One region of the Bacillus pfraonensis genome, then DNA from elsewhere that is predicted to be linked to it. Evidence: predicted binding sites of a transcription regulator. Region 1 holds the regulator's gene; each other region holds the start of a gene.

What was found. The regulator Rex, encoded in region 1, represses fermentation and respiration genes when NADH is low (regulators of the CRP and FNR family bind a similar motif). The targets are predictions, from matches to a motif close to TTGTGAAATATTTCACAA.
Region 2: a site for Rex is predicted at 5,112-5,129, ahead of KFD70_RS12380 (formate/nitrite transporter family protein). Genes of this name have one in related genera too.
Region 3: a site for Rex is predicted at 5,638-5,655, ahead of KFD70_RS03560 (DUF1641 domain-containing protein). Genes of this name have one in related genera too.

Annotation. Positions count from the first base shown of each region.
Region 1 covers NZ_JAHCDO010000048.1:3,608-10,704, forward strand. The annotation lists gene KFD70_RS26675 (ABC-F family ATP-binding cassette domain-containing protein) at 1-1,849, opposite strand, end outside; gene KFD70_RS26680 (redox-sensing transcriptional repressor Rex) at 2,034-2,663, shown strand; gene KFD70_RS26685 (YdiK family protein) at 2,692-2,883, opposite strand; gene KFD70_RS26690 (CPBP family intramembrane glutamic endopeptidase) at 2,886-3,629, opposite strand; gene groES (co-chaperone GroES) at 4,044-4,328, shown strand; gene groL (chaperonin GroEL) at 4,366-6,000, shown strand; purine riboswitch at 6,172-6,273, shown strand; gene guaA (glutamine-hydrolyzing GMP synthase) at 6,434-7,097, shown strand, end outside.
Region 2 covers NZ_JAHCDO010000011.1:77,797-84,893, reverse strand. The annotation lists gene phaR (polyhydroxyalkanoic acid synthase subunit PhaR) at 1-322, opposite strand, end outside; gene phaQ (poly-beta-hydroxybutyrate-responsive repressor) at 521-973, shown strand; gene phaP (polyhydroxyalkanoic acid inclusion protein PhaP) at 1,016-1,540, shown strand; gene KFD70_RS12400 (MaoC family dehydratase) at 1,642-2,085, shown strand; gene KFD70_RS12395 (alpha/beta-type small acid-soluble spore protein) at 2,258-2,443, shown strand; gene KFD70_RS12390 (TrkH family potassium uptake protein) at 2,562-3,881, shown strand; yybP-ykoY riboswitch at 3,920-4,094, shown strand; gene KFD70_RS12385 (TerC family protein) at 4,174-4,971, shown strand; gene KFD70_RS12380 (formate/nitrite transporter family protein) at 5,214-6,065, shown strand; partial or broken gene KFD70_RS12375 (cyclic-phosphate processing receiver domain-containing protein) at 6,300-6,554, opposite strand; gene KFD70_RS12370 (prepilin peptidase) at 6,570-7,097, opposite strand, start outside.
Region 3 covers NZ_JAHCDO010000003.1:137,176-144,272, reverse strand. The annotation lists gene KFD70_RS03580 (DUF4179 domain-containing protein) at 1-432, shown strand, start outside; gene murB (UDP-N-acetylmuramate dehydrogenase) at 908-1,825, shown strand; T-box leader at 1,900-2,121, shown strand; gene tyrS (tyrosine--tRNA ligase) at 2,188-3,450, shown strand; gene KFD70_RS03565 (NAD(P)/FAD-dependent oxidoreductase) at 3,915-5,093, opposite strand; gene KFD70_RS03560 (DUF1641 domain-containing protein) at 5,138-5,578, opposite strand; gene KFD70_RS03555 (winged helix-turn-helix transcriptional regulator) at 6,010-6,357, opposite strand; gene KFD70_RS03550 (MFS transporter) at 6,725-7,097, shown strand, end outside.

The DNA.
Region 1 (7,097 bases):
CGCTAGCCCGTTCGTAGTCAGCATATACTTCAGGTAAACAAAGCTCCTCTTCTAATTGTGCAATTTCTTCTTCTAACTTTGCGATGTTTTGTTCAATTTCTTCAATTTTTCGGATACGCTGACGTTCCTGCTTTTTACGTTCTTTTTCTTCAAGATAGCTTAATTTTTCTTGAGCAACGCTTTTTTGAATAGGTACATCATTTTCTTGCTGTTCAAATTCTGCCCGTTCAATCATTTCATTTTTCTTTTCAATATAGTAGTCATAGTCACCTAAATATTCTTGTGCTCCCTCTGTTGATAACTCAACCACTGTAGTTGTGACACGGTTAATGAAATAGCGATCATGGGAAACGAATAAAAGAGTTCCAGGATAATCAATTAAGGCGTTTTCTAAAATCTCTTTACTATTTAAATCAAGATGGTTTGTAGGCTCATCGAGAATTAATAAATTAGATTTTTGCATCATCAATTTTGCTAGAGCTAATCGAGCTTTTTGACCACCACTTAGGGAAGATACTGGCTTTAATACATCATCCCCTGTGAATAAAAAGTTACCGAGTATCGTGCGAATTTCTTTTTCCGGCTCTAGCGGATAATCGTCCCATAATTCATTTAAAACACGCTTGGATGATGTTAAGTTTGCTTGTTCTTGATCATAATACCCAATAGATACATTTGAACCGAAAGAAACTTCACCGCTTAACGTCTTCAATTTATTTACAATCGACTTTAATAATGTAGATTTCCCAATACCGTTTGGACCGACTAGTGCGACACTATCACCGCGGGTTAATCGCATATTTACATGCTCAATAATTGGTTCTTTGTCATATCCAATTGAAACATCTTTTACCTGTAATACGTCGTTTCCGCTTTGTTTTTCGATATCAAAGTGGAAGGATGCGGATTTAGAATCACCTAATGGTCTGGTCAGTAATTCCATCCGATCTAATTGTTTCCGGCGACTTTGTGCACGTTTTGTTGTGGACGCACGAGCAATGTTCTTTTGGACAAAGTCTTCTAGTTTAGCGATTTCCTCTTGTTGTTTCTCATAACGTTTCATTTCTTGCTCATATAGTGCAGCTTTTAAATCTAAATATTTACTGTAGTTACCAACATATCGTCTGCTCTCTTTATTAGAAATTTCATATACTTGTGTAACAAGCTTGTCTAAAAAGTAGCGATCGTGGGACACGATTAAAATAGCTCCAGGATAGCCTTGTAAATATTGTTCAAGCCATGTTAATGTATCGATATCTAAATGGTTTGTTGGTTCGTCCAAGATGAGTAAGTCTGGTTTTGTTAATAGTAGCTTCCCAAGAGCAAGTCTTGTTTTCTGTCCGCCACTTAATGTGGAAATTGTTGTTTGGTGTGTTTCCGCTGGAAAACCAAGTCCACTTAAAATGGAGCGAATATCCGCTTCATATTGGTAACCACCTTGATCTTTGTAGTCTAACTGTAATTGATCATAATCAGCGAGTAATTTCTCGTACGTAGCAGCATTTGAAAAGTTCTCTTCCTTACCCATTTCCTGCTCTAACCTTCGAAGTTTCTTCTCCATATGCTGCAGATGTGTAAAGACGGTAAGCATTTCATCCCAAATTGTTAAAGAAGTTTCCAAACCTGTATTTTGGGCTAAATAACCAATAGAAACATCTTTTGGCTTTATAATTTCTCCACCATCGTGAGATAATTCACCGGCAATTATTTTTAATAATGTAGATTTTCCAGCACCATTTCGACCAACTAGTGCAATTCGATCTTTTGTTTGGACTTCCAATTTAATGTTTGCAAGAATTGTTTCAGCACCGTATAATTTTGAAAGCCCATTCACTTGTAATAAAATCAATGTTTTCACCTCAAATAATTTCTTAACTTTGCCATGTTTATATTTCTCAATCATACTAAAAATAGTGTATAGTTTAAAATAAAGAGAGAATTCTTCTCTCTATTATACAGGGAAAGTCATAAGTGCTAAACTTATGTATTTATTTTAAATCTGTGAACAAAGATAGGAAGAGAGGAGAGGTTACATGGATCAGCAAAAGATTCCACAGGCCACTGCCAAACGATTGCCTCTATACTATCGATTTATCCAAAATTTATCTCTTTCTGGTAAGCAACGTGTTTCATCGGCAGAATTGAGTGAGGCGGTAAAGGTAGACTCAGCAACAATTCGGAGAGATTTTTCATATTTTGGAGCGTTAGGGAAAAAGGGATATGGATATAATGTGAATTATTTACTATCATTCTTCCGAGAAACGCTCGATCAAGATGATATAACACGTGTAGCACTTATTGGAGTGGGTAATTTAGGGACCGCTTTCTTACATTACAATTTCACGAAAAATAATAATACAAAGATTGAAATGGCGTTTGATGTCAATGAAGAGAAAGTTGGAAAAGAAATCGGAGGAATTCCTGTATATCATTTGGATGAATTAGAAGAACGTTTAACAAATGATATACAGGTGGCAATATTAACAGTACCTGCTACCGTTGCACAAGCTGTAGCAGATCGATTGGCCGAAACAAATGTACATGGAATTTTAAATTTTACACCGGCACGATTAAATGTGTCAGAAAACATAAGAATTCATCATATTGATTTAGCTGTAGAATTACAAACGCTCGTTTATTTTTTGAAAAATTATCCACAATAAAACGCAGAGGAAATCCCTCTGCGTTTTATTATTGCCTTTTCTTTGTAAATTTGACTAAGATAAGTCGAAGTGCCAAATTAAAATCAATTGTTGCCATAGCAGCGAACAGCAGTGTCCAAAAGTTCCAAATTGTATCTGTAACGTTCGTAATTGCGAAACGTGTAAAGATACATCCAAGAAGGAAATACAGTGCTGCCATGAACAATGGTGAGTTCCTCATATTTAAAATCCTCCGATAAATCCTTGCATTTTTTCTGCTTGTTTGATCATTTCTTGTATTTGTTCGTTACTTACTAGTACTTGAGTTATTGCGACTAATGTATTCATCGCGACATGAGCCATAATAGGAACGATGATTCGTTTTGTTTTCACATATAGAAAAGCGAAAACAAGCCCCATGGAAGTGTATACTAACAAGTGTGTAAAATCAAAGTGAATGGCCGCGAAAACAAGCGAACTAATAATGGCTGCGATAAAGAAATTAAATCTTTTATAGAGTGTTCCAAATAAAATCTTTCTAAAGACAATCTCTTCTAAAATAGGACCGATGATAGATATAACAATAAGGAACCATGGAGTAGCTCTTGCTATTTCCATCAAATCTTGAGTGTTTTGAGAACCAGGATTAATCCCTAATAATCGCATTTCAATATTAGCTGCAAGTATTTGAGCAAACATAGCTAAAAAGAAACCGATAAAAATCCAGCCGATTGTAGCAGGAATGCTAGCTCGCTTCGTATCTAAATGTCTTTCACGTATATCGGTTCTAAGAAGCCAAAGTATAATACATAATGCAATAAAAAAGCTGATGATTGACCAGTGCCCAGCCATGATTTGCATTTTCTGCTCTCGTGAAACTGCCATATTATCATATAGTCCTGTTTTGAAAAGGAGCCATATGCCAAAAATTCCCGATAGTTGCATCAGAATATATGTAACTATAATCCACCAATATTGTTTTTTCAAATGGGTTAACCATCCTTTCTAACTCTAATTTATGAGATAAGGCGAGGAAACATGTGAACATCCCGCCGTGGGATACGTAATAACTGTTTGTATTATTATTTTTTTGTAAATCTTTATTTGAAAATGAAATAGATAACAGGAAAAAGCAGTACCTATAGAGAAAATAACTTATGGCATCCTTCATATTGTAACATACGATAAGTGGAAAAGCCGATTCATATAAAAAGGCTTTCTTGAGAATTATTGCTGTTATTGTTGTATAGAAAAAGTTTATATCGTAATTTGCGAAAAAATTATGATTTTTTTACTTGCAAAAGAAATTTAGATTATTTATTATTATAAGTGTGTTAGCACTCATAGTCTTTGAGTGCTAATAAAGAAAATTTACATAGGAAAATGAGGAGGTTATTGTTCATGCTAAAGCCATTAGGTGATCGCGTTGTAATTGAGCTTGTTCAAGCAGAAGAAAAAACAGCAAGTGGTATTGTATTACCAGACACTGCAAAAGAAAAACCACAAGAGGGTAAAGTTGTTGCAGTAGGTACTGGTCGAGTGCTTGAAAATGGTGAGCGTGTTGCTTTAGAGGTAGCAGCAGGTGATCTTATCATCTTCTCAAAATATGCAGGTACTGAAGTGAAATATGAAGGTACAGACTACTTGATTTTACGTGAAAGTGACATTTTAGCAGTTATCGGTTAATTATATACATTTTAAAAATCCAAGGGGGTCAAATATTATGGCAAAAGATATTAAATTTAGTGAAGAAGCACGTCGTTCGATGCTTCGCGGTGTCGACACTCTTGCAAACGCAGTAAAAGTAACGCTTGGACCAAAAGGTCGTAACGTTGTACTTGAGAAAAAATTCGGTTCACCACTTATTACAAATGATGGTGTAACAATTGCAAAAGAAATCGAATTAGAAGATGCATTCGAAAACATGGGTGCAAAATTAGTAGCAGAAGTTGCTAGCAAAACAAATGACGTAGCTGGTGACGGAACAACAACTGCAACTGTATTAGCACAAGCCATGATTCGTGAAGGTTTAAAAAACGTAACAGCTGGTGCGAACCCAATGGGTCTTCGTAAAGGTATCGAAAAAGCTGTTGTTGCAGCAGTAGAAGAATTAAAAACGATTTCTAAACCAATCGAAGGTAAATCTTCTATCGCGCAAGTAGCTGCTATCTCTGCTGCTGACGAAGAAGTAGGTAAATTAATTGCTGAAGCAATGGAACGCGTTGGTAACGACGGCGTTATTACTTTAGAAGAATCTAAAGGATTCACAACAGAATTAGATGTAGTAGAAGGTATGCAATTCGATCGTGGATATGCATCTCCTTACATGATTACTGATTCTGACAAAATGGAAGCAGTCCTTGATAACCCATATATCTTAATCACTGACAAAAAGATTTCTAACATTCAAGAAATCTTACCAGTGTTAGAGCAAGTGGTACAACAAGGTAAACCACTTCTTATCATTGCAGAAGATGTAGAAGGCGAAGCGTTAGCTACGTTAGTAGTAAACAAACTTCGTGGTACATTCAATGTAGTAGCTGTTAAGGCTCCTGGATTTGGTGACCGTCGTAAAGCAATGCTTGAAGATATCGCAATCTTAACTGGTGGCGAAGTAATCACTGAAGAATTAGGACGTGACTTAAAATCTGCTACAGTTGAATCTTTAGGACGCGCTGGTAAAGTTGTTGTAACGAAAGAAAACACAACTGTAGTTGAAGGTATTGGAAATACACAACAAATCGAAGCTCGCATCGGTCAAATCCGCGCGCAATTAGAAGAAACAACTTCTGAATTCGATCGTGAAAAATTACAAGAGCGCCTTGCTAAACTTGCAGGTGGCGTAGCGGTAATTAAAGTAGGTGCAGCAACTGAAACTGAGTTAAAAGAGCGCAAACTTCGCATTGAAGATGCACTTAACTCAACTCGTGCAGCAGTAGAAGAAGGTATTGTTGCAGGTGGCGGTACTTCACTTATGAACGTATATACAAAAGTAGCTGGTCTTGTAGCTGAAGGCGACGAAGCAACAGGTATCAACATTGTACTTCGTGCATTAGAAGAGCCAGTTCGCCAAATCGCAATCAACGCTGGTCTAGAAGGATCTGTTGTTGTAGAACGCTTAAAAGGCGAAAAAGTAGGCGTTGGTTTCAACGCAGCTACAGGCGAATGGGTAAATATGCTTGAGTCTGGTATCGTAGATCCAACAAAAGTAACTCGTTCTGCACTTCAAAACGCAGCATCTGTTGCAGCTATGTTCTTAACAACTGAAGCTGTAGTTGCTGACAAACCAGAACCAAATGCACCAGCAATGCCTGACATGGGCGGCATGGGCATGGGCGGTATGGGCGGAATGATGTAATTTCGTTCGCATAAAAAAACATCCATCTCTAATAGAGATGGATGTTTTTTTGTTGTACATGGAAGAAAAATTATTGCGATAAAGATTTAATCACACTGAGAAAATAATTTCTGTAGAATTTTGTCGCTTTCTCTCTTGACCATATTGATACTTCATTGTTAGAATCTAGGAAGATAATATAAAACAATCCTTCATATATCCTCAATGATATGGTTTGAGAGTCTCTACCGGGTTACCGTAAACAACCTGACTATGAAGGCAGTGCGTCTTATATTTATAAAGAGCGGAATACTATCTTTATAAAGTCAGACCCCTGCCTTTTCTTTGTTATGAGACTGAGGGCGGAGGACTGGCTTTTTTTATTATATTGGTAATGCTTTTTGCCAAATTGGTGAAAATATTTATATACAGAACTAACGTTGGGGTGATTATTTTGAAAAAACAGCACGATACGATTATCGTTTTAGATTTTGGGAGTCAGTACAATCAGTTAATTGCACGTCGAATTCGTGAGTTCGGTGTATACAGTGAACTTCATCCACATACAATTACTGCAGAAGAAATTAAAGCAATGAATCCAAAAGGGATTATCTTCTCTGGGGGACCAAACAGTGTATATGGTGAAAATGCATTCCACTGTGATGAAAAAATCTTTGAATTAGGATTACCGGTATTTGGTATTTGCTACGGTATGCAACTTATGACAAAACACTTTGGTGGAAAAGTAGAACGTGCAAACCATCGTGAGTACGGAAAAGCAGTTCTTAAAGTAGAGAACGAATCAAAATTATATGCAAACCTTCCAGAAGAGCAAGTTGTATGGATGAGCCACGGTGACTTAGTAACAGGTTTACCAGAAGGGTTCGTAGTGGATGCAACAAGTGACTCTTGCCCAATTGCTGGTATGAGTAATGAAGCACAAAACCTATACGGCGTACAATTCCACCCAGAAGTACGTCACTCTGAGCACGGAAATGATTTAATCAAAAACTTCGTATTCGGCGTATGTGGATGTTCTGAAGGCTGGAACATGGAAAACTTTATTGAAGTGGAATTAGAGAAAATCCGTGAAACTGTTGGTGACAAAAAAGTACTAT
Region 2 (7,097 bases), on a different contig from region 1:
TTAGCGTAGGAGATTGTCCTAGAGATTCTGCTTTTTCTTCCAAAAATTCTTCAATGTTATCAACTTTATTTTCTAAGTTGATAACAAGCGTAGCTACCCTTGCAATATCTTCTTGAGTTGGTATATTCACTTTTTCTAAATAGCCCTTTGTTGCATCATTTAACATCTTCTGATAAAACAAGTTCAAATCTAGAACGCTTCCCATCCAAGCAGAATACTCTTCTGTTTTGATTGTTTCATTGAGCGCTTTTCCCCAAAATGTTTCAGTCTGTTCATAAGCTTCTTTCCATGCTTGTAGTGGATCGAATTTTTGATCAATCACTTCTCCTACACTCCCTTATTCGTTTTTGAAACAATTCAACCTATTCACTATTTTCTAATATTCTGAATAAAACTTCAAGTCTGTATTTTATTTTTTTCTATATTCTAACAAATGTATTGACATTGAAAACAGATAGGTGTAAATTGCACTTATAAGCAAAAAATTCCATCTGACTGATTCATGAGGTGATGCACAATCATGCTACATAATGAACCAGAACAACAAGAAAGTTTGGAAAAAAACCAATCCAAACAACCAAACTCCATGCCAAAAAACTTCTTAGTTCCCTTCTTACTTCTATGTCTAAAAGACTGGAGTCTTCACGGTTACAAACTGATTCAAATGCTAATGGATATCGGCTTTTCTTCTGTTGACCAGGGTAATGTGTATAGAACATTACGCAAGTTAGAAAAAGAAAACCTTATTTCTTCTACTTGGGATACAAGTGAAGGCGGACCAGCAAAGCGAATTTATTCTTTAACAGAATATGGAGAGCAATATTTAGCAACATGCGCGACCTCTTTTGAACATTATCAAAATATGCTGCGGACGTTTTTCACGTTATATACCAACGCATTCTTTCCATTTTCTACTTCTCCAGAAAAGGATGAGAAAAACTCTTCATCTTCACCTGGTGGTACAGCAGAATAATCTGCGTTCACAATATGCAAAAAAACATTTGGAGGTCAAACCATGGAAACTAAACCATACGAACTTGTCGATGCATTTTGGAAAAATTGGTCACATTCTCTTTCCCTTTTCTCTTCAGCAGGGAAACAATTAGAACAACTTACTTTAGAAACATTAAAACAACAACAAGATGCTTTGCATAAATTAACAGCAGGGGTAGATGAACTCGAAAAAGAACTACAACAATTCACTACTCAATTGAATAGTCAATATACAGAATACGTGAAGCAATTTACAGGAAATTCCTTAAACGAACAAATTAACGAATGGCAAGAAAAATGGAATGAACTTTCTAATCATATTCGTCAACTAACTGTGTCTCCAACAAAAACATCTTTATCAATTCTTACTCAAACGAGTGGCCAGTTTGAAGAAACAACAAAACAATTCATTGAACAACAACAACTTCAACGGGACGAGGTTCAAAAACAACTAGAAAGTTTTTTGGAAGAATTCAAATCTACGCAGTTGGAACTCGTACAAAAGTTCGAGGAAAACTCAAAAAATCTATTTACTTCCATCAAGTAAGAAAAATGTGGCAGCTTACCGCAGAACAAACTAAACTCTTTCTTCCTCCCATTACATCAAGATGGCTTACATTTTTCGATATGGAAAAGAAGGAGGAAAAAATGAATCCATTTCAAGAAGCACAGTCTGTTCAAGAGCTTCATTATGATGAGATTCAAGTTGGCGATCAAGCATCCTTAACAACAACGATTACGAATGAGGACATTATCACTTTTGCAAAACTGACTGGGGATGTAAATCCAATTCATATTCTAGACTCTTTTGCAAAAACAACAATGTTTAAAGAAAGAATTGCACACGGTATGCTTGTTTCAGGATTTATTTCTACCGTTCTTGGAACAAAATTACCAGGGAAAAATACAATTTATTTATCACAAAATGTATCATTTCGGGCACCTGTAAAAATTGGTGACACTTTACGCGTAGTTGCAGAAGTGATCAAAAAACGTGATGATAAAAAAATTATTACGTTGCAAACAAATGTATATAATCAGTTGAATGACCTCGTTGTCGAAGGGACGGCAACAATACTGAAAAAAGAGTAGCAAATGTGCTACTCTTTTTTCATATCCAATAACTTCTAATCTCACCGATTACTTCCGTGTATGGTCAAACATATAACACATACACTAACGATACCAGTTTATACAGTGAATACATCTCTTCACTGTTCATTAAAAACAAATAAACTGGAATATAAATTAGGATGTGTGATCAATGGTAAAAACAAATAAATTACTTGTTCCTGGCGCTGAGCAAGCATTGGAACAATTTAAATATGAAATTGCTCAAGAATTCGGTGTAAGCTTAGGTTCTAATACAGCATCTCGTTCTAACGGATCTGTCGGTGGCGAAGTAACAAAACGTCTCGTTTCCTTAGCACAACAGCAATTACGTGGATAACCCTATAAACAATGGATTCAAGAGGCAGACACATTCTGCCTCCTTTCTTTTGCACAACATACATTGTAATCCTTCTTCACATACTACAAAGAGCAAACCGAAAGGAAAGATGTATGCTATGAAAAGGATTAATATCAGAATGAGCCCACCTCATGTACTTACATTATCTTTTATTGCACTATCCATTATCGGAACATGCCTATTAAAACTACCTATCTCCACTACAACTTCTATTTCTTGGCTAGATGCCCTCTTTACAACTGTTTCTGCATGTACAGTTACAGGACTCGGCGTTGTTGACACCGGGAAAATATTCACCTTATTTGGGCAACTTGTCATTTTAACACTCATACAAGTTGGCGGTCTTGGGATTATGAGCTTTGCCATATTAATTGCGATTATGCTCGGAAGAAAAATCGGTCTTCAAAATCGAATTTTACTACAACAAGCGTTAAACCAAACAAATATCGGCGGAGTGATCCGTCTTGCAAAATCATTATTTCTATTTTCTTTTACTATTGAATGTTTTGCTACCCTTCTTCTTGCTTTTGAATGGATTCCAAAATACGGTTTTTCCAATGGACTATATTACAGTTTTTTTCATGCTATTTCAGCATTTAACAACGCCGGATTTTCCATTTGGACTGATAATTTAATGTCACAATCTCATAGTATACTCGTCAACATAGTCATTTCTTCTCTCATCATTTTAGGTGGAATTGGTTTCACAGTCATAGTGGATATAAAAAGAAAACGAAACTTTAAGAACCTTACGTTACACTCTAAACTTATGCTCTCGTCTACTCTTATTATAAACATAGCTGCTACAATTTTAATTTTTATATTTGAATTCCATAATCCACTTTCCATGAAAGGATTTACACCGTTTGAAGAAGGACTAGCAGCCTATTTCCAAGCTGTTTCCACACGTACCGCTGGATTTAATACTGTAGACATGGCACAACTAACAAAACCATCACTTTTACTCATGATGTTACTTATGTTCATTGGAGCTGGTAGTGCTTCAACAGGCGGAGGCATTAAATTAACAACCTTTTTAATTATGTTATTAGGAGTACTTAAATTTTTGCAAGAACAAAATGATATTGTCATCTTTAAAAAATCAATCAAAGATGGTTTGATTGTAAAATCACTTGCCATTGTAGTCATTTCAATCTCATTTATTTTCTTCGCTATATTAATTTTAAGTATCACCGAACAAGTTCCACTCTTAATGAGTGCCTTTGAAGTATTCTCAGCATTTGGGACTGTTGGTCTGAGTATGGGACTTACCCCTAAGCTTACAATAATCGGAAAGCTAACGATTATATTTATGATGTTTTTTGGAAAAATGGGCCCTTTAACATTAGCATTTGCTTTTGCACGTAAAAAACAAAGAAAGATAAAATATCCGAACGAAGACATTTTAACGGGTTGACAAACATTTACATTACTTATATAATGAAAATACAATAGCATATCTCCAAAGGGGAGTAGCGTCCAAGAATTTATTCTTGGAAACAAAGTCGTCATTACGTAGAACCTAGTTCTTCCGGCTTTGTTGGCATTTTCATTACATATGTCTAGCAAGACCTTTGCCTATCAACGGCAGAGGTCTTTTTTGTATTTTCTAGCTTATTCCACCGTTGATAGGCTGGAGTATGGGGAAACTAAACAGTGGGGAACCTCTTCACTTGTTTAATATTTATACAAATGAGAGGAGAATGTACATGGATGTATCATTATTATTGGAGTATGGTTGGGTATTATTAATTTTAGTTGCATTAGAAGGAATTTTGGCAGCTGATAATGCGCTAGTTCTTGCTATCATGGTAAAACATTTACCAGAAGAAAAACGAAAAAAAGCATTGTTTTACGGTTTAGCAGGAGCTTTCGTCTTCCGCTTTGGGTCATTGTTTATGATTTCTTTCTTAGTCGACGTATGGCAAGTGCAAGCAATCGGTGCGATTTACTTAATGTTTATCGCTGGTAACCACTTATTCAAAACATACGTTAAGAAGAATTCACATGAGGAAAATGAAGAGAAAGAATCAAAAAAGAAAAAAGAAAATTTTTGGTGGACAGTATTTAAAGTTGAAGTTGCTGACATTGCGTTTGCTGTTGATTCTATTTTAGCGGCAGTTGCATTAGCAATGACTTTACCAAAAACAGGCCTTGGTACAATTGGTAGCCTTGATACAGGACAATTCCTAGTTATTTTTGCAGGCGGAATGATCGGATTAATTATTATGCGATTTGCTGCAACTGCTTTCGTACAACTATTAAAACGCAAACCTGGATTAGAAACTGCTGCTTTCTTAATCGTTGGTTGGGTTGGTGTTAAATTAGCTGTTTACACATTAGCTCACCCTGCTTTAGGTGTTATTCCACACAGTTTCCCAGAGTCTACTCCATGGAAATTAGGATTCTGGATTGTATTAATCGGAATTGCAGCTGGCGGTTGGTTCTTCTCAAAAGATACAACTGTCGAAACTTCACAAAAGAATTTGGATGAAAAAGCGCTGTAACAACAGCGCTTTTTCATTTACTCCACATTAACTAATCCATTAGGTTTCACTTTACTACATAAAACTACCCCTCTGCTTTTACAAACATATGATATTATACTACATTTTGTTAACGCTTTCATTTTCAAGGTATGTCCTTTTTGTGAAATATTGAACAAACTTATTGAATCTAGGAGTAAATACGTGTACTTTATTCATATAAGGAGTATTTACAGACAATGCACTAAAGGAGCGTATTACTTATGCTAGAACAAGGATTAGCTTACGTTGTACAACTTGCGCAGAAGAAGAAAAAAATGCTGGATGCAAATCCAACGCAATACTTCATTCGCGCTGCACTAGCTGGCATCTATATCGGCTTTATTATTGTATTATGTTTTAAACTAGGTAACTTTTTTCATATCGCAAATTCACCCGGAACATATTTAGCAGCTTCTATGTTTTTTGGAATTGCACTTATCTTAATTATATATGGTGGAGCTGAATTATTTACAGGAAATACAATGTATTTTACAGTTGCAACTCTGCGAAAAGAAACTACAATTATCGATACACTTCGTAATTGGGGTGCTTGTTATGCGGGTAATTTAGCAGGTGCAGTATTTTTCGCATTCCTATTTTATGCAACTGGTATTTTCGAAGCAATTGATCATGAACATTTAATGAGCAAAGTCGTTGAAGTAAAAATGGGAACACCTACAATGCAATTATTTTTCAAAGCGATTTTATGTAACTGGCTGGTGTGCCTGGCATGTTTCCTTCCTTCTCAAGTAAAAGGCGATACTGCAAAAATACTGATCATGATGTTTCTTGTCTTCACTTTCTTCTTATCTGGTTATGAACATAGCATTGCAAACTTATCACTATTTGCATTATCTTTAGTATCACCGCATCCTGATACAATTTCTTTCGCTGGTGCTATCCATAACTTAATTCCGGTTACACTTGGTAACATTATTGGTGGATCCGTATTTGTTGGTATGGTATATCATTATTTAACTATAAAAAATCCAGAGCCTAAGTTGGCAGAAGGTAACTTAGAAGCAATTCAACAAGAAGAAATTATACCTTTACAAGCACATGTGAAACACTAAAAAGTTCCAAGGATCCCTTGGAGCTTTTTAACTTCCTGTACATTTCACTTGTATATTTCGGGAAATATCTCCCGCTTCCTTTCCCTTATTTACCCCGCATTAACGTGCAGTAAGACCTCCACCTCAAAATTCAATGAGAGCAAAGAAGTTAGGTGGAGGATCAACTGCACGTAAAAGCCCGATTGGTGAGGGCTAATAATCAGTAGGGGATGAAGCTCCCTACTGATTAAAGTTTCACTTTATCCGCTCTAACATGTACTGCATACCAATTGAATCATTTGTATGTAAATGAATTTCCTGTACGTAAAGACCTTCCGTACAAAAAACTTCCAAAAAATTCAAACCATTTTTCTGACGTCATCCCATATTATAGTCGAGAGATAGAATACTCACATCATGGTCTCTAACAATTTTGACAGCCTCTTCTACCGTTGTTACTAAAACATAACCGGATGGACAAGGCCTTTGATCATCCATATACACTTTCATCCTCTATCTCTCCTTTTACTCCAAAGATACCATAACCAAATAACAGACGGTTCCCAGTGCAATAAACGGCCCGAATGGTAAAGCTTGTTTTCGATTCATCCGTCTTAATAAAATAGCAATTCCGAAAAAACAAAGGCTCACGCTAGAAGCGAAGCAAAGCACAATAAAAATTGCTTTCGCCCCTATTATAAATCCGAGCAGTGAAAGAAATTTCACATCGCCTCCTCCAAGTCCATATGGAAATATGATTTGAACGAGATATAATGCACTAAATATCGTTCCTCCACCTATCAAGCTATCCCACAAAGGAACGAACGAAATAAAAATACGCTCTATTAAAAATAAACAAGCAAAATAAACTAAAACGACATCTGGAATTAACATATAGAACAAATCTGTCATCGTAATAATAATGAGTAAAGAAAGTAACGTCCATATAAAAATGAGTTCTTCCTCCATTCCAATCACACACGTAAAAAAAAGAAAAATGCCCCCTGTTATCACTTCAAACAATGTGTAAATAAAAGGTATTTTCATTTTACA
Region 3 (7,097 bases), on a different contig from region 1:
AGGTTATCTGAAAAACCGTCTATTCAGGCTTTAAATCAAAAGACACCATTTGAAATACAAAGTACTCGTAGCGATTTAAAGATCATTGTTAATAAAATCCAACATAAAAAACAACGATTAATTGTGCAATATACACTTCAAAATGTCGATACAAAACATATTTCTATGGATGAGTTGATCAATCGAGGGGAAGTTATGAATTTAACAGATTCTTCATATTTGGATAAAGAATTTGCACCGATTGGTCATGTGATAAAGGGCAGCGATGTGAAGGTATTGGATAAGGAGAAGTTACAATTCCAGGCGACGTTTCAGCTAGATGGGGAATATGGTGTGAAAAATTTTAGTTTAAAGAATTATGTATTAGAAATAGAAATGTCACCATATCACCCTGAAAAACCATTACCGCTAGTCAAAATTCAATTAAAATAACATGAAAAAAGGATGCCCTTAACATATAAAGAGGCATCCTTTTATATTACAAGAGCCTTACACTTTTATAATATCTATTGTTGATGTGACAAAATATAGACATTTTTATCAGTTTGAAAAGTTCCTTCTTTAACCATATTTTTTCACATTAACATGCGATATAATAGAGTTTTGTAAAGGAAGAGATTAGATTTTAAATTTTTTCGCCTTAAACTTGGTTATATCGGAAAATTTTTGAAGGTAAAGTTTTCTTCTCGATTTTTTGATAAGATAGAGACGGAAGCTATCTTACTAAACTATTCAGGTAATCTATGTGGTGGCCGATTACCTACTTATTTTCAGCATGGCATTACATGTAGTGTAGTAAATGAACTTGTAAGCGGAATGGAAGAGAATAAGAGAAATAGTTTTAAGAATGCTGGAACTATCGAGAGGATAGGCCATTAATTATTAATAGAAATAGAGGAATCATAGAATGGATATGCAGAAAGTATATGAATATTTAAATACAGTATTACCAGAAGAACATGTAAAACAAGATGAGATGTTAAAGAATCATACGCATATAAAAGTAGGGGGAAAAGCAGATGTGTTTGTGCAGCCCACTACCTATACTGAAATTCAACAAGTGGTACAGTATGCAACTGAACATAACATCCCAATTACGTTTTTAGGAAATGGTTCTAATGTGATTATAAAAGATGGCGGTATTCGCGGAATCACATTGAGTTTGACACATATTACGGATATTACTGTGAATGGGCAAATAATTGTAGCACAAAGTGGCGCAGCGATTATTGATGTATCAAAAGTGGCGCTAGAGCACTCTTTAACAGGACTAGAATTCGCTTGTGGTATACCAGGTTCTGTTGGAGGAGCCTTATATATGAATGCAGGTGCATACGGTGGTGAGGTGGCATACGTATTAACAAAAGCGGTTGTCATGACAAAAGAGGGAGAGTTAATTACTCTTTCGAAAGACGACTTTGATTTTGGATATCGTAAAAGTACATTTGCTAATAACCACTACATCATACTTGAAGCTACATTTGAACTTGAAAAAGGTGAATATGCAGTGATTAAAGCACAAATGGATGATCTAACGTATAAAAGAGAATCGAAGCAGCCGTTAGAATACCCTTCATGTGGTAGTGTTTTCAAACGTCCACCTAACCATTTTGCTGGTAAGCTAATCCAAGATTCTGAACTGCAAGGAACGCGAATTGGCGGTGTGGAAGTTTCAACAAAACATGCTGGATTCATGGTAAATGTTGATAATGGAACGGCACAAGATTATATTGATTTAATTCATTTTGTTCAAAAAACAGTGAAAGAGAAATTCGGTGTTACGTTAGAGAGAGAAGTACGGATTATTGGAGAAGATTTAAATTAAATAATTTTTAAAAAGTTTTTGGGTATAATTGACAATGTGTTTTTGATTCACTATAATGGCTATAATTTAACATATTCAATACGTTGAAAGAGCCCAGTAGCAGTTTGTCACTGTTATCGAGAAAGCTAGGGGTTGATGGAACCTAGCACAAACAAACTTGTGAATTACACTCTGGAGTATCTTAGGTAATGCTAAGCGGAGTAGCAAACGATATGATTGCTAAGAGTGGTATGAATAGTAGCGTTGGTACTATTTGTGCAATCTGGGTGGTAACACGGTTCATAATCGTCCCTATGTCTAGTATAGACATAGGGACTTTTTGTTTTTTTGCAAGGGAAATTTAATAAAGGGGATGGAAAGACATGAACATTATTGATGAGTTAGAATGGCGCGATGCTGTGAATCAACAAACAGATGCAGAAGGATTACGAAAACTAGTAGAAGAGAAAAAGATTTCCTTGTACTGTGGTGTCGATCCAACTGGTGACAGTATGCATATTGGACATTTAATTCCGTTTATGATGATGAAACGTTTTCAGTTAGCTGGACATCATCCTGTTATTTTAATTGGAGGCGCGACAGGAACGATTGGTGATCCAAGTGGACGACAAACAGAGCGTCAATTGCAAACATTGGAACAAGTACAACAGAATGTGGATGCATTAACAGCGCAAATGAAAAAGCTATTCGACTTTGGTGGCAATAGTGAAGTGAAAATGGTAAATAATTATGACTGGACACATCAAATCAATATTATTGAGTTTTTACGCGACTACGGTAAAAACTTTAGTATAAATAGTATGTTAGCGAAAGATATCGTAGCAAGCCGCTTGGATACAGGGATTTCATTTACGGAATTCACATACCAAATATTACAAGCTATGGACTTCCATCACTTATACAAAGAAGAAGGTGTCCAATTACAGATTGGTGGTAGTGATCAGTGGGGGAATATTACGAGTGGTTTAGATTTAATTCGTAAACTAGAGGGGCATGAAGCAAAAGTATTTGGATTAACAATTCCATTATTATTAAAATCAGACGGTACGAAGTTTGGTAAATCAGCAGGCGGAGCCGTATGGTTAGATCCTGAAAAAACAACGCCATTTGAATTCTACCAGTTCTGGGTGAATACAGATGACCGTGATGTGGTTAAATACTTGAAATACTTTACGTTCTTAACGAAAGAGAGAATTGATGAATTAGCAGTTAAAGTTCAAACAGAGCCGCATAAACGTGAAGCGCAAAAAGTCTTAGCGGAGGAAATGACGCGATTTGTTCATGGTGAAGAAGCTTTACTGCAAGCAGTAAAAATTACAGCAGCATTATTTAGTGGGGATATTAAATCGTTAACTGCGGATGAAATTGAACAAGGCTTTAAAGATATGCCAACTTTCCATGCTTCAAAAGAAACGAAAAATATCGTCGAGTGGTTAGTTGATTTAGGAATTGAACCTTCTAGACGTCAAGCTCGTGAAGATATTAATAATGGAGCAATCTTGATGAATGGAGAGAAAGTAACGGATGTGAATACAGATGTTACAGCGGAAAATTCATTCGACGGAAGATTTATTATTATCCGTAAAGGTAAAAAGAATTACAGTTTGGTGAAATTAGGAGCCTAAAGTTTGTTATAGAGTAGAAGTGAGAGGGGTTCTTGCTTCTACTTTTATAATATCCATAATTTCGTCACAAAAAAGTCAGTATATTAAGATTATTGCGGAGGTTTATCTAGCTTTCGTGGCGAATAAAAATAATATATAAATCGTTGTTACGAAGAATAGAAGAAGTGGGCGGATGCTCTCTTCCATCAAACAGGAAAGTTTTTATGTTGGTTCTTTAATTTATATTTATAAAAAGTTACTCATGGTAATCTATATAAATTTCTTTGTTTTTTTGAAAGGTAAATCATTGCCACGAAGAAAAAAGGAGCCTTGCACTCATTGTATCTTTTTGTTTTAAACATGGCATGGTGCAGAAAAAGGCCCTGACCGCTCCTATGCATGGCTGGATGCTCTCTTTCGCCCAAAAAGAAAGGGATTTTTGGATTTAAAAAAAGCCCGAATCATGATTCGGGCTAGTATTTGGATTAGTAAGCTAAGCTGAATAATCCTTTAATATGTGATAAGTAACGAACGTTACTTGCTTCTTTCATTAATGATGCTGGTAAACCTTTAAGTGGAGTATTGCTTGCTCCGATTGTAGCAACAGCATCTTTACGTCCTAGACTTGCAAGTGTTCCAGAGTTTACAGGTGCGAACTCTTCGAATGCTTTGCCTTCTAGTGCTGCGTATAAGTTGTATCCAATTAACTCACCCATTTGCCAAGCGATTTGTGCAGTTGGTGGGTATGGACGTCCGTCTGGAGCGAAGACAACAGCGCTGTCTCCAGCAACGAATACGTCTTTGTGAGAAGTAGATTGTAGGTATGCATCAACTGTTGCACGACCACGGTTTACTTCAAGACCTGATTCGCCGATTAATGGGTTACCTTGTACGCCGCCTGTCCAAACGAATGTGTTAGCAACAAGTTTTTGACCGTCTTTTAAGTCGATTTCATTGCCAGCAACGTTTGTTACAGGAAGACCTGTTAAGAATGTAACGCCGCGTGCTTCTAAGCTAGTAGTTGCACGTTCGATTAAGTGGTCTGGTAGTACTGGAAGGATTTTTGGACCTGCTTCAACAAGAAGAAGTTTAACTTCTTTTGGATTTACGCCGTGGCTTTTTGCAAGTTTAGGCATAATGTCAGCAAGCTCACCAACTAGCTCAACGCCAGTTAATCCGCCACCACCGATTACGATTGTAGCATCAGCTTCGTTTTTCGTTTTAGCGTATTCACGAATACGGTCTTCAACGTGTTTGTAGATTTTGTTTGCATCAGCAGCAGATTTTAATACCATGCTGTTTTCTTCTAGTCCTGGAATACCGAAGTAAGCAGTTTTACTTCCTAAAGCAACTACAAGTGCATCGTAAGATAAAGTAGTGCCGCCAGCTAGTTTGATTTCTTTGCTATCAACTGAGAATGACTCAACTGTTGCGATTTTAAGATCGATGTCTTTGCCTTTGAAAAGCTTTGTAAGTGGCATTGCAATTGCTTGTTCAGACACGTTACCAGCTGCAAGGCGGTGTAGTTCAGTGATGATTTGGTGTGTTGGGTATTGGTTAATCACTGTAACTTGTGCTTCTGATTTGCTGTAATATTTACGTACGTTTAAAGCGGCAAGAAGGCCGCCATAACCAGCGCCTAAGATGACAATTTGTTTTGACATAGTATGATATCCCCCGTCTTTACTAATTGTTGTTATAAGTTAAATTATTTATTGTTACGTTCTGCACTAATTTGAAGATAAGCATTGATGAAGCGGAACATTTTTTGTGCTTGTGGGTCTTTTAGTAATTTTAATAGACCGAATAGGCCGATAACTTCGTTGCTTTCGTCAGCACGATCTTTCGCTTCGATTGCAGTTGCAGCCATGCTTTTTACTGTATCTTTTACAGGTTCTACAAGCTCTTGGATTGCACCAACAGTGTCGCTTTTTAATACTTCATCAGTAGCAACAGTTTGAGCGAAGTCATAAGACTTAGTTAAAATGTTAACAAGCTCAGTTAATTTTGGAAGCTGTTCCACTAGTGTTGTTAATGATTCTTGTACCTCAGGTTTTAACAACTGATCAAGTACATCAAGTTGTCCTTGGCTAGCAGAAATTTGTACAGTTTCTTGTTCTGGCTTTGTTTGAGTCATAGTTTCTGGCATCTCCAATTCTCCTTTACGATAGCAATACTCTTATTTTTGATAAGTAAGATAGTAAACGTTTGCGAAACTTTATACAAAGTTTCACAAAACACAATAAAATGCCTTTAAATTTATGACAGCAAGTAAGCTGAAAACATAAATCCAAAACCATAATGTCTTACCTATTATTTATGAACTGTCCGATACATGGCTTGTCCGCATAATGGAAAGTTCCCTTATCGGAAAGTGTATATAATATATATCCTATATTATATACTATATACACCTATGTTAACATAAAAATGATTCCTAATTATTTGATATTGAGCGTATAACCTAGTACTGACAAGGCATGAAAGCGCATAAATTATTTTGTTTAGATAAGAAATGTACATATATATAAAGAGAGAAAGGGAAAAATGGACAAATTTATGTTCATTTTTTCCTTTTTCTTATTGTTCATCCCCTGTAATTAGCATCGATGTGTTACCGTTCTTTTCAAGATGGCACTCTCCCCATGTGCAAAGGGAATCGAGAATGGCTTCTAAGGACCAACCATAGTCGGTAAGTGAGTACTCAACTTTTGGCGGTACTTGATTATATACTTTTCTTTGAATAACTCCATCTTCTTCTAATTCACGCAATTGCTGTGTCAGCATCTTTTGTGTAATGCCAGGCATTAAACGTTTTAATTCACTTGTTCGTTTTGTCCCTTTTGTTAGATGACAAAGGATAACGACCTTCCATTTTCCGCCGATTACTTCTAAGGTTGCTTCTACAGGAATATTGTATTTCTTCATATATTACAACCCCTTTAACGAGTCTTTTCTAGTCATATGTTACTTTTTAGTACCTATAGTACTTAAAAGTACGTACTGTTTTTTACGTTGAACATGTTTCATAATAGCATACGTAAGAGGCAAATGAGTAGTACGTTACTAAAAGGTGCCTATGTTACTTTTAGGTACCTACCGTACTTTCAAGTGCGTTCTTTCAAAAAAGAATGAAACCATTCATAATAGCAGTTATGAGCAGTAAAACTGTTTTATTAGAAGATAAAAAGGCCTTTTTATCATACTATTATGATTGGATTTCTCGTATTAAGGAGGAGTTCAATTGAATTCATATACAGTACCTTCTTCTGGTGTTCAAACGAATAGAAGAAGTATGTTTGCCTTATTAGCATTAGCAATTAGTGCGTTTGGCATTGGTACAACCGAATTTATTAGCGTCGGTTTATTACCATCTATTTCGAAAGATTTACATGTTTCTGTTACAACGGCTGGTTTAACCGTTTCTCTATATGCGTTAGGAACGGCATTTGGCGCACCTGTTTTAACGTCGTTAACAGCTAGTATGTCACGGAAAACGTTATTAATGTGGATTATGATTGTCTTCATTATTGGTAATAGTATTGCAGGGATGTCAACAAGTTTTGGTGTACTTCTTGTTGCGAGGGTTATATCTGCATTTGCTCATGGTGTATTTATGTCGATTGGTTCAACGATTGCGGCAGCTCTTGTACCAGAACATAAACGAG